Regions from separate parts of the Kitasatospora sp. NBC_00458 genome, predicted to be linked through region 1. Evidence: predicted binding sites of a transcription regulator. Region 1 holds the regulator's gene; the other holds the start of a gene.
The links. Region 1 encodes HspR, which represses chaperone genes until heat shock. Its sites were predicted from a motif close to TTGAGNNNNNNNNNCTCAA; they were not measured.

Region 2: the regulator HspR is predicted to act here: its motif matches at 4,376-4,394, upstream of lon (endopeptidase La).

The regions. Positions count from the first base shown of each region.
Region 1 covers NZ_CP107904.1:4,458,971-4,466,205, reverse strand. Annotated here, with positions in the region: gene OG550_RS18340 (hypothetical protein) at 1-243, opposite strand, end outside; gene OG550_RS18335 (helix-turn-helix domain-containing protein) at 756-1,760, opposite strand; gene OG550_RS18330 (heat shock protein transcriptional repressor HspR) at 1,955-2,482, opposite strand; gene dnaJ (molecular chaperone DnaJ) at 2,490-3,641, opposite strand; gene grpE (nucleotide exchange factor GrpE) at 3,785-4,429, opposite strand; gene dnaK (molecular chaperone DnaK) at 4,426-6,264, opposite strand; gene OG550_RS18310 ((Fe-S)-binding protein) at 6,726-7,235, shown strand, end outside.
Region 2 covers NZ_CP107904.1:5,628,557-5,635,791, forward strand. Annotated here, with positions in the region: gene OG550_RS23465 (multifunctional oxoglutarate decarboxylase/oxoglutarate dehydrogenase thiamine pyrophosphate-binding subunit/dihydrolipoyllysine-residue succinyltransferase subunit) at 1-539, opposite strand, end outside; gene OG550_RS23470 (sensor histidine kinase) at 864-1,994, opposite strand; gene OG550_RS23475 (response regulator transcription factor) at 2,087-2,824, opposite strand; gene OG550_RS23480 (rhomboid-like protein) at 3,377-4,153, shown strand; gene lon (endopeptidase La) at 4,417-6,813, shown strand; gene OG550_RS23490 (hypothetical protein) at 7,095-7,235, shown strand, end outside.

The DNA.
Region 1 (7,235 bases):
CGGCACGCGCGGCTCGGGGGCGCGGCCGGCCACGGTCCACGCGTCGCTGTGGTGAGCGCTGTACACGGCGGCGCCACTGCGGAGGAGGGTGGTGCGGAGGGTCGTCAGCCGCGTCCGGCTGGCGAGCGTCACCACACTGTCCGCCGGCCCGGTCAGCCGCATGAGCGGCGCGGCCAGGAAGACTCGTGCACGCCGGCCCTCAGGGGCCTGGCTGTCGTGGTGACGCAGGTAGGGCTCGGTCATGTCGACTCCGGGGGGGAGTAGTCGGCGAGAGGAGGGCGTATCCGACTGGCCTGTGGGTTGTGGTGAGGTGATCAGCAAGGTCGGGTCGAGCAGTCGCTGACCGAAATTGAATGTACATAGGCAACGAATCGACCTGACCCGTCGACAGCGAACTGATCGTCCATCTGTTGCGATGCCGTGGTCCAGCGGCGCCAGATGTCATCTCGCTGCATGGCAGCGAGATGACACACTCCCCGGCCTATCCATACTGTTGTGCGGTAGGACAGGATCTATCCTGTACTGGCCGTCTGGTGAAGGTTTGCCGTATCTCGCTGAAGGGAGTGCTGTCGTGCGCTACGCGCGTCGCCTCATTGTCTCTGCGCTCCTTATAGGCCTTGCGCTGTTTTTCGGATCCTCGCTCGACGACTCGGACAGTGGTTGGCAGGGCCCGAACCCCACGACGGTGGCACTGTCCATGTCGGACAGTGGCTGGCAGTAGACCGCAGTGGGGCTTGTCCGCCGCGTAGGCCTGCTCAGGTGATCGAGCCGGCCCCGCCTTCCTGCTGGGCGAGTTTCCAGCCCAGCTGGAACAGCGTGTCGACTCCGTGATCCTCTCGCATCTCGGCTATGTGCCGGGCCAGAGTTCTTTCGCTGAGCCCGAGATTTCTCGCGATGACGCGATGGCCGATGCCTTGGAGCATGAGCCTGACGACTTGGCGCCTCAGGCTGGAGAGCACCTGCGGAGGCACCTCGCGACTGCCGGGAAACGGGATCGCCCGTTCCCACAGGGCGTCGAATGTCTGGACGAGATACGTCACGACCGCTGTGTCCCTGATGAATGCGGCCATGGTCATGTCCTCGCTGGCCGGAATGATGGCGACTTTGCGGTCGATCACGATCATGACGCTGAATGGCTCGTCCAGTGTGCGGACATGACTGCCTTCATGGGTCATGGTCTCGACGTACTCAAGCGTAGGGCTGGAATATCGCGCACTCGGTTGGTAAATGGTCCGGATCGTGCCGCCGCGCTGCAGTACGCCCAAGTCCCGCTCCATGGCGGTGCGGACGGTCTCCGGCCTGCGTCCGCCGCCGGGCTGGGCGGTCAGCAGCTCCGTTGAGCAGCGCTCGACCAGGGCGCCGAGACGCTGATTGATCAGCACTTTTCCGCTGATGTATTCGATCGGGCCGCCCGTCTCGGGTTTCCTGGTGTGCTCGTTGTAGGCGTCGCCCAGGTCTTGTAGTTCGCTGACCAGATGGGCGGAACGGGAGAGCAGTTGTAGTGCTTTCCGCTGCCAGGTGGCGCTGAGTGCCGTTGACAGTCGATTGGGGTCTGCCACCACGAGGGATTGGTGATCGTCCAAGTCCTGCACAAGCAGACCGAGTTCCAGTAGTTCCCGAACCTCCGACTTCGCGTCTTCTTGTGCGTCGGCGGTCAAACGCCCGCCGGAATGCACTGCGGCCAGGTAGAGCTTTCGCGCGTTGTCGGAGAGGACCTGCTCCCCGGGGTGGAAGTCGTCCCCGTTGGCGACTGGGCTCACTTGTAGCTCCTCTCCACGTCAGGTCCCGAGCAGCGCCTGGTAGCCACTGAGCTTTACGGATGATATGCAATCGGCGTGCTCCGCTGTGGCGGTTGCTCCGGGCGAACCCACTTGCGCACTCTCTCACCAAACGCCGCGCCGCCGGCACCCCCCGACCAGAGGGAAACCGGCGGCGGGCGGCCGTCGTGCGGGGGTCAGCGCCGGGGGCGCCAGACCACCAGGGCGCTGGAGTGCGGGGTGGGCGGCTGGTAGGGGACCAGGTCGCGGCGGTAGGAGGCGTGGATGGTGGCCTCGCGCTGCTGGAGGGCGGTGGCCGCGCCTTCGAGGGAGTCGGCCAGTTCGGCGACCCGGGACTGCAGGGCGGCGACCTGGTTCTCCAGCTCGATGATCCGCTTGATCCCTGCCAGGTTGATGCCCTCGTCCTGGGAGAGCCGCTGGACCTCGCGCAGCTGCTGGATGTCGCGGGCCGAGTAGCGCCGGCCGCGGCCGGCGGTCCGGTCGGGGCAGACCAGGCCGAGGCGGTCGTACTGGCGGAGGGTCTGCGGGTGCAGGCCGGAGAGCTCGGCGGCCACCGAGATCACGTAGACCGGGGTGTCCTCGGTCAGGACGTACTGGGGCTGCGGGGCGGCCCGGCGGGCACGCGGGGTGCCGCTGCCGGGGAGTCCCTCGCCGATGCCGGGGCCGATCGGGCCGTGGCCCGCGCCGGTGTTGTCGGGGATCATCTGGTCGTCACGCTCCCTTCGCCGCTCGGAACAGGGCGGCTCGCGGGTCGTCGGAGGCGGTGGCCTCGCGGTACTGCTCCAGGGCGGTCAGCGCGTCTCCGGTGACGTGCTGGGGCACCACGACCTCCACGGTGACCAGGAGGTCTCCGCGGGTGCCGTCCTTGCGGGTGGCGCCCTTGCCCCGGGCCCGCAGGGTCAGGCCGTTGGCGCTGCCCGGCGGGAGCTTGAGCTTCACCGAGGGTCCGTTGAGGGTCGGCACCTCGATGGTGCCCCCCAGCGCGGCTTCGGGGAAGGTGACCGGGACGGTCACGGTCAGGTTGTCGCCCTTCCGCCCGAAGACGGGGTGTGCGTCGACGTGCACGGTGACGTAGAGGTCGCCGGGCTGGCCGCCGCGTTCGCCCTGCGCGCCCTTGCCCTTGAGGCGGATGCGCTGGGCGTCCTGGACGCCGGCCGGGATCCGGACCTGCATGGTGCGGGCGGAGCTGGCCCGGCCGCTGCCGTGGCAGTCGGTGCACGGGTCGTCGACGATCATGCCGCGGCCGCGGCAGTCCCGGCAGGGCTCGGAGAGGGCGAAGGCGCCCTGGCCGCGGCTGACGGTGCCGGAGCCGACGCAGGTGGGGCAGACCCGGGGGGTCGTGCCGGCCTTGGCGCCGGTGCCGTTGCAGAGGCGGCAGGGGGCCTGGCTGGTCATCCGGAGCGGGACGGTGGCGCCGTCGACGGCCTCCTCGAAGGAGAGCGTCACCTCGGTCTCGACGTCGGCGCCGCGCCGGGGCTGGGCCTGCCGGGTGCCGCCGCGGTTGAACAGGCCGCCGAAGACGTCGCCGAGGCCGCCGCCGCTGCCGGTCTGGTTGCCGTTGAACAGGTCGCCGAAGTCGAAGCTGTAGTTGCCGTTGCCGGGGGCCCCGGCGCGGAAGCCGCCGTTGGCGAAGAGGCTGCGGGCCTCGTCGTACTCCTTGCGGCGCTTCTCGTCCGAGAGGACGTCGTAGGCCTCGGAGATGTCCTTGAACCGCTCCTCGGCCGCGGCGTCGCCCTTGTTGGCGTCGGGGTGGAACTCGCGCGCCAGCTTGCGGTAGGTCTTCTTGATCTCGGTGGCGGTGGCGTCCTTGGGCACGCCGAGGACCTTGTAGTAGTCCTTCTCCACGTAGTCCTTGCCGCTCATGGCTCGCGCCACCTCCCGAGGTCCATCGTCACAGAGCTGTCAACGGGCCGGCCGTGGCCCGTCGACAGTGCGCTGCGGAGCCGGCCGCCGTACTGGCCGGCGTTCGACTCCGCAGCGCACGGGTTGTCAGCTGTCACCGCTGGTCAGCTGTCCGAGCCACCGTCGGCCTGGTCCTTCTTCTCGCCGCCCTTGGCGGTGTCGGCGTCCGGGCCGGACGTGGTCTGGGTGCCCGGCTGGGGCTCCGCGACCGCGACCATCGCCGGGCGGATGATCCGCTCGCCGATCCGGTAGCCGGGCTGGAGGATCTGGACGCAGGTGTCCTCGGTGACCTCCGAGGAGTAGCTGTGCATCAGCGCCTCGTGCATGGTCGGGTCGAAGGGCTCGCCCTCCTTGCCGAACTGCTGCAGGCCCAGCTTGGCGACGACGGTCTCCAGCGACTCGGCGACGGACTTGAAGCCGCCGGTCACCTCGCCGTGGTCGCGGGCGCGGCCGATGTCGTCCAGGACCGGGATCAGCGACTCCAGGATGTTGGAGACGGCGATCTCGCGGACCGTCAGCCGGTCGCGCTCGACCCGCTTCCGGTAGTTCTGGTACTCGGCCTGGAGGCGCTGGAGGTCACCGGTCCGCTCGGCCAGCTCGCGCTTGGCCGTGGCGAGGTCGTCCGACCCGCCGGCCGCGGCGGAGGCCTGGTCGGCACCGGCCGCGGCGGCCTCCTCGGCAGCCTTGATCACGGCCTCCTCGGCGGCGGAGTCGTCGCCGGGCTCAGCACCCTGCGGCTTCTCCGTCATGCCGCACCGCCCTTGGGCTTCTCGTCGTCCACGATCTCGGCGTCGACGACGTCGTCGTCCTTGGCACCGGCGGCGTCACCGGCCGGGGCGGCGCCGGCGGCGTCGGCGTTGGCGTAGAGCGCCTGGCCGAGCTTCTGCGCGGTGGTGGACACCTTCTCGGAGGCCTCGCGGATCTTCGCGATGTCGTCGCCCTTCAGGGCCTCCTTGAGCTCGCCGATGGCGGTCTCGACCTCGGCCTTGACGTCGGCCGGCAGCTTGTCGGCGTTGTCGGCGATGAACTTCTCGGTGGAGTACACGAGCTGCTCGGCCTGGTTGCGGGTCTCCACGGCCTCGCGGCGCTTGTGGTCCTCCTCCGCGTACTGCTCGGCCTCGCGCATCATGCGCTCGATGTCGTCCTTCGGCAGCGCGGAGCCGCCGGTGACGGTCATCTTCTGCTCCTTGCCGGTGCCGAGGTCCTTGGCGCCGACGTGCATGATGCCGTTGGCGTCGATGTCGAAGGTGACCTCGATCTGGGGCAGGCCGCGGGGGGCCGGCGGCAGGCCGGTCAGCTCGAACATGCCGAGCTTCTTGTTGTACGCCGCGATCTCGCGCTCGCCCTGGTAGACCTGGATCTGCACGGACGGCTGGTTGTCCTCGGCCGTGGTGAAGATCTCGGAGCGCTTGGTCGGGATCGTGGTGTTGCGCTCGATCAGCTTGGTCATGATGCCGCCCTTGGTCTCGATGCCGAGGGACAGCGGGGTGACGTCGAGCAGCAGGACGTCCTTGACCTCGCCCTTGAGGACGCCGGCCTGGAGCGCGGCGCCGATGGCGACGACCTCGTCCGGGTTGACGCCCTTGTTGGCGTCCTTGCCGCCGGTCAGCTCGCGGACGAGCTCGGCGACGGCCGGCATGCGGGTCGAGCCGCCGACGAGGACGACGTGGTCGATCTCGGAGAGGGCGATGCCCGCGTCCTTGATCACGTTGTGGAACGGGACCTTGCAGCGCTCCAGCAGGTCCGAGGTGAGCTGCTGGAACTGGGCGCGGGTGAGCTTCTCGTCCAGGTGCAGCGGGCCCTCGGCGGAGGCCGTGATGTAGGGCAGGTTGATCGAGGTCTCGGAGGACGAGGACAGCTCGATCTTGGCCTTCTCGGCGGCCTCGCGCAGACGCTGCAGGGCCATCTTGTCCTTGGACAGGTCGACGCCGTGGCCGGCCTGGAAGACCTTCACCAGGTGGTCGACGACCTTCTGGTCCCAGTCGTCGCCACCGAGGTGGTTGTCACCGTTGGTGGCCTTCACCTCGACGACCCCGTCGCCGATCTCCAGCAGGGAGACGTCGAAGGTGCCGCCGCCGAGGTCGAAGACCAGGATGGTCTGGTCGTCCTTGTCCAGGCCGTAGGCCAGGGCGGCCGCGGTCGGCTCGTTGACGATGCGCAGGACGTTGAGGCCCGCGATCTCACCGGCCTCCTTGGTGGCCTGGCGCTCGGAGTCGGAGAAGTACGCCGGGACGGTGATGACGGCGTCGGTGACGGTCTCACCCAGGTAGGCCTCGGCGTCCCGCTTCAGCTTCTGCAGCACGAAGGCGCTGATCTGCTGGGGGTTGAAGTCCTTGCCGTCCAGGCCGATCTTCCAGCTGGTGCCCATGTGGCGCTTGACCGAGCGAATGGTGCGGTCCACGTTGGTGACCGCCTGGCGCTTGGCCACCTCGCCGACGAGCACCTCGCCGTTCTTGGCGAAGGCGACGACGGACGGCGTGGTCCGAGCGCCCTCGGCGTTCGTGATGACGGTGGGCTCGCCACCCTCCAGAACGCTGACGACCGAGTTCGTCGTGCCGAGGTCGATGCCGACCGCGCGTGCCATCGTAGATACCTCCACGGAAGAGTTGAGCTTTACGGGCTCAAGGATGCACGACGGGCCGGGGAGCGTCAACAGGGATGAGTCCGACCCGCTCAACTTTGCTGAGCCGGATTTTCGCCGGAGGGCCCGCGGTGGCCGCCCGGGCCGGGGCGGCCACCTCTTCGGAGGCCGCTTCGGAGGTCGGCCCGGAGGTCGGCCCGGGGGCCGGTTCGGGGGCCGATGCGGGGGCCGATGGGGTCTCCCGGGGGCCGTCCGGGAGGGGGTCCCGTGCGGCGGGTGGTGGCCGTGGGGTGCACTTGGCGGGTGGCAGGGTGCACTTACGTGACTGCCGCCATACCTTGAGCATCTTCAGGAGAAGAGTTGGCGAGCGGTAATGTCCGGCCCGTCGGTGCTGGAAGTTACCGGCGAGTACACTCACCCCCGAGAGTCTGCAACCCCAGCAAGCCGCAGGAGACGGAGAGCCGATGCAGCTAGCAGCGATCGTCATCTCGCTGGTCACGTTCGTGGTCGGCACCGCGCTCGCCGCCCGTGCGGCGCTGTACATCTACCGGGTGGTGCGGACCGGCCAGCCGGACGCGACCCGGTTCGGGCAGCCCGCCCAGCGCGCCAAGACCGTGGCGGTCGAGTTCGTCGGCCACACCCGGATGAACCGCTGGGGCGTCGTCGGCGTCGCCCACTGGTTCGTCGCGGTCGGCTTCTTCACGCTCGGCCTGACCCTGCTGACCGCCTTCTTCCAGCTGTTCGACGCCGAGTTCGTGCTGCCGGTGCTCGGCGGCTGGCTGCCCTACGAGCTCTTCACCGAGCTGGTCGGCACCTTCACCACCCTCGGCATCGCGGCGCTGATCGTGATCCGCCTGCTCAGCCTGCCCGGCCGGGCGGGCCGCAAGTCCCGCTTCGCCGGCTCGATCGCCTGGCAGGCCTTCTACGTCGAGTACACGATCCTCGGCATCGGCCTCTGCATCATGATCCTGCGC
Region 2 (7,235 bases), 1.2 Mb from region 1:
GCGCGCTGCAGGTGGTTGTTGATGACGATGCGGTTGTCGATCAACAGCTTGGCCGGGACGGCGCGGACCGAGGTGGCGGTCGGCACCTCCAGCGAGGCGTCCATGTTGGTCGCGACGGCCTTGGCGGGGCCGCGCAGCGGGACCAGCTCGGGGCCGGTCGCGTCGGCGGCGGGCGCCGGCGCCGGGGCGGCGGCCTTGGGGGCCGGGGGCGCGGCGGGGGCTGCGGCGAGCGGCGCGGGGGCCGGGGCGGCGGCCGGCGCGGCCGGAGCCGGGGCCGGGGCAGCCGGAGCGGCCGGAGCAGCAGCGGCGGCGGGGGCGGCGGCGGGGGTCGGCGCGGGGCCGACCTGGGTCGCGGCCTGGGTCACTGGGGTCACCTCGGTACCGGGCTTGTAGTCGGCGAAAAAGTCCCACCAGGCTCGGTCGACCGAGTTCGGGTCCTGGAGGTACTGCTGGTAGATCTCGTCGACGAGCCACTCGTTGGGGCCGAAGCCAGTGGAGCTTGCCGAGCTGTTGGAGGTTTCATGGGACTGTGGCGACACGGCGGCAACCGCCCTCTTCCGCTTCCTTTTGGGATGTTTGGACAGCGGGGATTAAGGCTACGCCTCTGACCAGTGATCGCGCAGTCCCCGGGGCTCAGGCGTCGCCCAGATCACAGTCCTGACCTGCAGTTTGGCTGAAAATGTGCGTTAGAAGGCCGCATTCGAGGGGAACCGATCGCGCCTGACCGCATCATATACTCGGGCAAAACCGGACATAAGTATTCGGTTGACCGGCGGACTCCGCCGCGCACGTCTGTGTCGCTTCTGTGACATGCGGGCGAAGTCCGCTCGACGCGAACACGGTCGGGGCGACCCGGCCGGAGGTCAGCGCGGGCCGGGCAGCCGGACTTCGATCCGGCAGCCGCGCTCGGCCTCGGCGACCTCGATCCGGCCGCCGTGCAGGTCCACCGCCCAGCGGGCGATGGCCAGGCCCAGGCCGGTGCCGCCGTCGGCGCCCGGCCCGGAGGCCGTCGCGGTGCCGCTGCGGCTGAACCGCTCGAAGACCCTGGTCCGGTCGGCCGCCGGGATGCCCGGGCCCTCGTCCTCGACCTCCAGCAGCAGGCCGCCCGGCCTGTCGCCGGGCCGGGCGCGGACCGTCACGGTGCCGCCCGGCGGGGAGTGCTTGCAGGCGTTGTCGACCAGGTTGGCGACCACCTGGTGGAGCCGTTCCGGGTCGGCGACGCCGGTCAGTCCGAACGGGCTGACCTCCAGGGCGAGCCGGACGTCGCCGCGGCGGGAGAACGCCCCGCCGGCCGTCGCGCCGTCCACGGTGACCCCGCGCAGCACGCCGTCCAGGAACTCGCGCACCTCGAAGGGGCGGGCGTCCAGGTCGACGACGCCGTCGTCGATCTTGGACAGGTCGAGCAGGTGGGCGACCAGGCGGCCGAGCCGCTCGGTCTGCTCCAGCGCGGCACCCAGGGTCGCCGGGTTCGGCTGGACCACGCCGTCGACCACGTTCTCCAGCACGGCGTGCAGCGCGGCGATGGGCGTGCGCAGCTCGTGCGAGACGTTGGCGACCAGCTCGCGGCGGTGGCGGTCGGCGGCCCCGAGATCGGCCGCCATCTGGTTGAAGGTCGCCGCCAGCTCGCCGATCTCGTCGCGCGAGCCGACCTCGACCCGGCGGGTGTAGTCGCCGGAGGCCATCGCGCGGGCGGCGGCGGTCATGTCGCGCAGCGGGGCGGTCAGCCCGTGCGCGAGGAACTGCATGAAGAGCAGCGAGGCGATCATCGAGAAGATCATGATGATCCGGATCTGGGTCTCGGACCGGATCGCCACGACCACCATGCCGGTGGCCAGGAAGACCGAGACGATCACCAGGAGGGCGAGCTTGCCCTTGATGGAGCGGACCGGGTCGAGCGGCCGGATGTCGGCCCAGACCCGGCGGGCGGCGCGCGTGGCCAGCGTGGGCGGCCGGCTGCCGTCGGTGTCCCCGTTGCGTTGCTGTGGAAAGGTCATTGGTCCCCTGTGATCCCCCGCGTGATCCCTCGGGCGGTGCGCACGGCGGTTCGGGACACGGGCCCCCCGGAGGCCCGTCGCCCGAGGCGCCGCTACGAGAGCGGGGCCTCCAGCGCGTACCCGACACCGTGGACGGTGCGGATCCAGCTGGCGCCGATCTTGCGGCGGAGCGCCTTGACGTGGCTGTCGACGGTGCGGGTGCCGGACGCGTCCGTCCAGTCCCACACCTCGGCCAGCAGCTGCTCGCGGGTGAGTACCGCGCGCGGCTGTGCGGCCAGGCAGGCGAGCAGGTCGAACTCGGTCGGCGTCAGGTGGACGTCCCCCGAGGCCAGCCGGACCCGGCGCTGCACGTGGTCGATCTCCAGCTCGCCGAAGCGCAGCGAGCCGAGCGCGGGCGTCCGGGCGGCCTGCTGGGCGCGCTCGACGCGGCGCAGCAGCACGTTGACCCGGGCGGCCAGTTCGCGCATGGAGAAGGGCTTGGTCATGTAGTCGTCGGCACCGACGCCGAGTCCGACCAGCAGGTCCGTCTCGTCGTCGCGCGCGGTGAGCATCAGGACCGGTACCGGGCGCTGGGCCTGGATCCGGCGGCACACCTCCAGCCCGTCGAAGCCGGGCAGCATGATGTCGAGGACGACCAGGTCGGGCTGCCAGGTGTGGAAGCCGTCGACGGCGCCCGGGCCGTCGTGGGCCACGGCGACCTTGAAGCCCTCCGCGCCCAGCCGGGCCGCGATGGACTCGGCGATCGTGGGCTCGTCCTCCACCACCAGCACTCTGCGCTGGCTGCTCACCGTGCCGCCGTTGTTCTGGTTGTCCTGCTGAATTTCTGTCACGGTCACGCCACCGCCCCCAGGGCTGCGGGCCGGCCACCTGTGGGGATGGCGAGGCTCCGCTCGTAGTCTTGATTCCGTCGTGGACTGTGCCGGGTCCGCCGTCCCGTTGCGCGTGCGGCATCGGAGGACGGGTGTGGACCGTCCTTCTTCTCCCGCACACTCCGCAGCGTACGGACAGAGGATGCCTCCCGGCAGGCGGACCGGACGTTTCCGGCCCGCGGACCGGCCTTTCGGGCCGGTTTCCGGACCCACTCGGAAGTGGGCACGGGCCGATACCTTACCCGGCGATTTTTCACTCCGTAACGGTACGTATGCACATGAGTTGACACCAAGCCGCCGGTCAGGGGGGCTACCGCCGCGTAGTCGGAGGGATGGTCTGGACCAATGTCGGGTCTCGACCGGTATCGGGATACTCACGGCATTTTCCCAGCCGGCTCCCAGGAGCCGGCCGTACCGTGGGCACGACAAGTCGTGGAGGTGGGACTACCGGAGCGCCCCGGTACGTTGGCACCGGGCGGGGCCGGTGGCTGCGGGCGGTGGAGCGGAGGCGACATGACGGAGCGGCAGGCGTCCGCGGGGCCGTACGGGCCGCCGTACGGGATGCTCCGGCACGGACTGCGGGCCGGCCCGGTCGAATGGGTGCTGGCCCGGGTGCCGACCCCCCGGCGCAACCCCTTCGCGCTCGGCTACCTCGCGGTGGTGGCCACCACCACCACCTTCGCGGTGCTCGCCGATCCGGAGCTGGTCACCCGCCTCCAGGAGGCCTCCAGCTCGGACGGGAACAACCTGTTGCACCACCCGCTGCGGGCGCTCCTGCTCAGCGGCTTCTGGGTGGCCGGCACGGTCTGGATGCCGTACCTGTGGGCCTTCGCCCTGACCGTCGCCCCGCTGGAGCGCAGGGTCGGGGCGACCCGGGCCGCCGCGGTCTTCGCGGCCGGGCACGTCACGGCCACCCTGCTCTCCCAGGCCGTGGTGATCGTCGCGGTGGAGACCGGGCGGCTGCGGGCCTCGGCGCTCGACGACCTGGACATCGGGGTCAGCTACGGGGTGCTGGCCAGCCTCGGCGCGCTGGCCGGCCTGCTCTCCGTGCGCGGCCGGCTGCTCGGGCTGGGTCTGGCCGGGGCGCTGATCGCCGAGCAGATCGCCACCGACCGGGACCTGGTCACCGGCGTCGGCCACCCGGTGGCGCTGCTGGCCGGGGTCGCACTCTGGCGCTGGCTGCGCCGCTGGGACGGCCACGGGCCGGGGCGGGGCCGGGTCGCGGTGCCCGCCGGGGTGCCGAAGCAGGCGCCCGCGCGCGGGCGGGCCGCGGTGCTGGACCGGCTGTAGCGGCGTCCGCCGTCCGCCTCCGTTCGCCTCCGTTCGCCGCCCGTCCGCGGTCGTGGTCCGTTCCGTCCGCCGCGGTCGGTCCCGGTCGGCGGCCGGGGCTTCCGCGGATCACCGCGAGGTCTCGGCCGGCGGTTTTTGACAGCTCCGCCGGGGTCTTCCCGGGCCCGCCCGGCGTTCGCTCACGGCGAACACGGCCCGGGGAACATCCGGCGCCCGCCAAGCCTTAGTCAGGTCGACTCAAGTTCGCTGACTGGGGAGAGATCATGGCATCGACGTCCACACCGCTCACCCTGCCCGTGCTGCCCCTCGACGACGAGGTCGTGCTCCCGGGCATGGTCGTCCCGCTGGACCTGAAGGACACCGAGGTCCGCGCCGCCGTCGAGGCCGCGCGCGCCGCGGTCACCGGGACCGGCAGGCCCCAGGTGCTGCTGGTCCCGAGGGTGGACGGCTCGTACGCGGCCGTCGGCACCCTCGCCACCGTCGAGCAGGTCGGCCGGCTGGCCGACGGAGACCCGGCCGCACTGGTCCGCGCCGTGCGCCGGGTGCGGATCGGCGTCGGCACCACCGGGCCCGGCGCCGCGCTCTGGGTCGAGACCACGCCGTTCCGGGAGTCCTCGGTCGGCACCCCGGTGGCCGGGCGCGCCGCCGAGCTGCTCAAGGAGTACAAGAACCTCTCCACCCAGTGGCTGCGCAAGCGCGGCGCCTGGCAGATCGTCGACCGGGTGGCCGCCATCGAGGGCGTCGGCGAGCTCGCCGACAACATCGGCTACGCGCCCTTCGCCACCGCCGAGCAGAAGCTCAAGGTGCTGCTGGAGGCCGACCAGGTCGCCCGGCTGGAGTACGCGCTCGGCCTGCTCCGCGACCACCTCGCCGAGGAGGAGGTCAACGACACCATCCGCAAGGACGTCGAGGAGGGCGTGGCCAAGCAGCAGAAGGAGTTCCTGCTCCGCCGCCAGCTGGAGGCCGTCCGCAAGGAGCTGGCCGAGCTGAACGGCGACCCGGCCGACGAGGAGGAGGACTACCGCGCCCGGGTCGAGGCCGCCGGCCTCCCGGAGAAGGTCCGCGAGGCCGCCCTCAAGGAGGTCGACAAGCTGGAGCGGGCGAGCGACCAGTCGCCCGAGGGCTCCTGGATCCGCACCTGGCTGGACACCGTGCTGGAGCTGCCCTGGAACGAGCGGACCGAGGACGCCTACGACATCGCCGGCGCCCGCGCGGTGCTGGACGCCGACCACGCCGGCCTGGCCGACGTGAAGGACCGCATCGTCGAGTACCTCGCGGTCCGCAAGCGCCGGGCCGACCAGGGGCTCGGGCAGGTGGGCGGCCGCCGCGGCGGGGCGGTGCTGGCGCTGGTCGGCCCGCCCGGCGTCGGCAAGACCTCGCTCGGCGAGTCGGTGGCCCGCGCCATGGGCCGCAACTTCGTCCGGGTCGCGCTCGGCGGCGTCCGGGACGAGGCGGAGATCCGCGGCCACCGGCGCACCTACGTCGGCGCGCTCCCCGGGCGGCTGGTCCGCGCGATCAAGGAGGCCGGTTCGATGAACCCGGTCGTCCTGCTGGACGAGATCGACAAGGTCGGCTCCGACTACCGGGGCGACCCGGCCGCCGCCCTGCTGGAGGTGCTCGACCCGGCGCAGAACCACACCTTCCGCGACCACTACCTGGAGGTCGAGCTGGACCTCTCCGACGTGGTCTTCCTCGCCACCGCCAACGTGCTGGAGGCCATCCCCGAGCCGCTGCTCGACCGGATGGAGCTGGTCAGGCTCGACGGCTACACCGAGGACGAGAAGGTCGTCATCGCCCGCGACCACCTGCTCCCGCGCCAGCTGGAGCGGGCCGGCCTGCGGAGCGAGGAGGTCTCGGTCGACGAGACGGCGCTGCGCCGGCTGGCCGGCGAGTACACCCGCGAGGCGGGCGTCCGGAACCTCGAACGGTCGATCGCGCGGGTACTGCGCAAGGTCGCCGCGCAGAGCGAGCTCGGCGAGCGCCGGCTGCCCGCCGCGGTCGGGGCCGACGACCTGCGCGCCCTGATCGGCAGGCCGCACCACGTCCCCGAGGCGGCCCAGGAGCCGGCCGAGCGCCGCACCGCCGTCACCGGGGTCGCGACCGGCCTGGCGGTCACCGGTGCGGGCGGCGACGTCCTCTACATCGAGGCCTCGCTCGCCGACGCCGAGACCGGCGGCACCGGGCTCACGCTGACCGGCCAGCTGGGCGACGTCATGAAGGAGTCCGCCCACATCGCGCTCTCCTACCTGCGCTCGCGCGGCGCCGAACTGGAGCTGCCGGTCACCTCGCTGCGCGACCGCGGCGTGCACCTGCACGTCCCGGCCGGGGCCGTCCCCAAGGACGGGCCGAGCGCCGGCATCACCATGACCACGGCGCTGGCCTCGCTGCTCTCCGGCCGCAAGGTGCGCACCGACGTGGCGATGACCGGCGAGGTGTCGCTGACCGGGCGGGTGCTGCCGATCGGCGGGGTGAAGCAGAAGCTGCTCGCCGCCGACCGGGCCGGGGTCACCACGGTGATCATCCCCAAGCGGAACGAGGCCGACCTGGACGACGTCCCGGCCGAGGTGCTGGAGCGGCTGACCGTCCACCCGGTCTCGGACGTCCGGGAGGTGCTGGGGCTGGCCCTGGAGCCGGCCGCGGTGCTGGTCGCCGCCGCCTGACGCGGGCCCGCGGCCCGGCCTGCCCCCCCGGGGGGCCGCGCCGGGCCGCGACCGCAGGGTGAGACGACCCTTGTGAGACACCCCGTCAGCCGGGCAGGCTGGCGGGGTGGATCGCCATGCGCACCTGAGCCGTCGACTGGACGTCGACCTGGCGCACGCATGCTCCGCGATCTGTCGCCGCGCGCACTGACCAGCGCGGTGACCCACCCGGCGCCCCCCGCCGGGAACCCCCTCCCGGGTGGTGTGCACCGCCGTGCGCGGTCCGCCTGCTCACTCACCCGATGGGACGACACCCCATGCGCTTCGCGCTGCCTCCGCGTGCCGCCGTGCTCGCCGCCGCCGCCCTCCTCCTCGCCTGCGCCGCCCCGGCGCACGCCGCGACCCCGTTCGGCCCGCTGCCGCCGCACAACCCGTACGCGGGC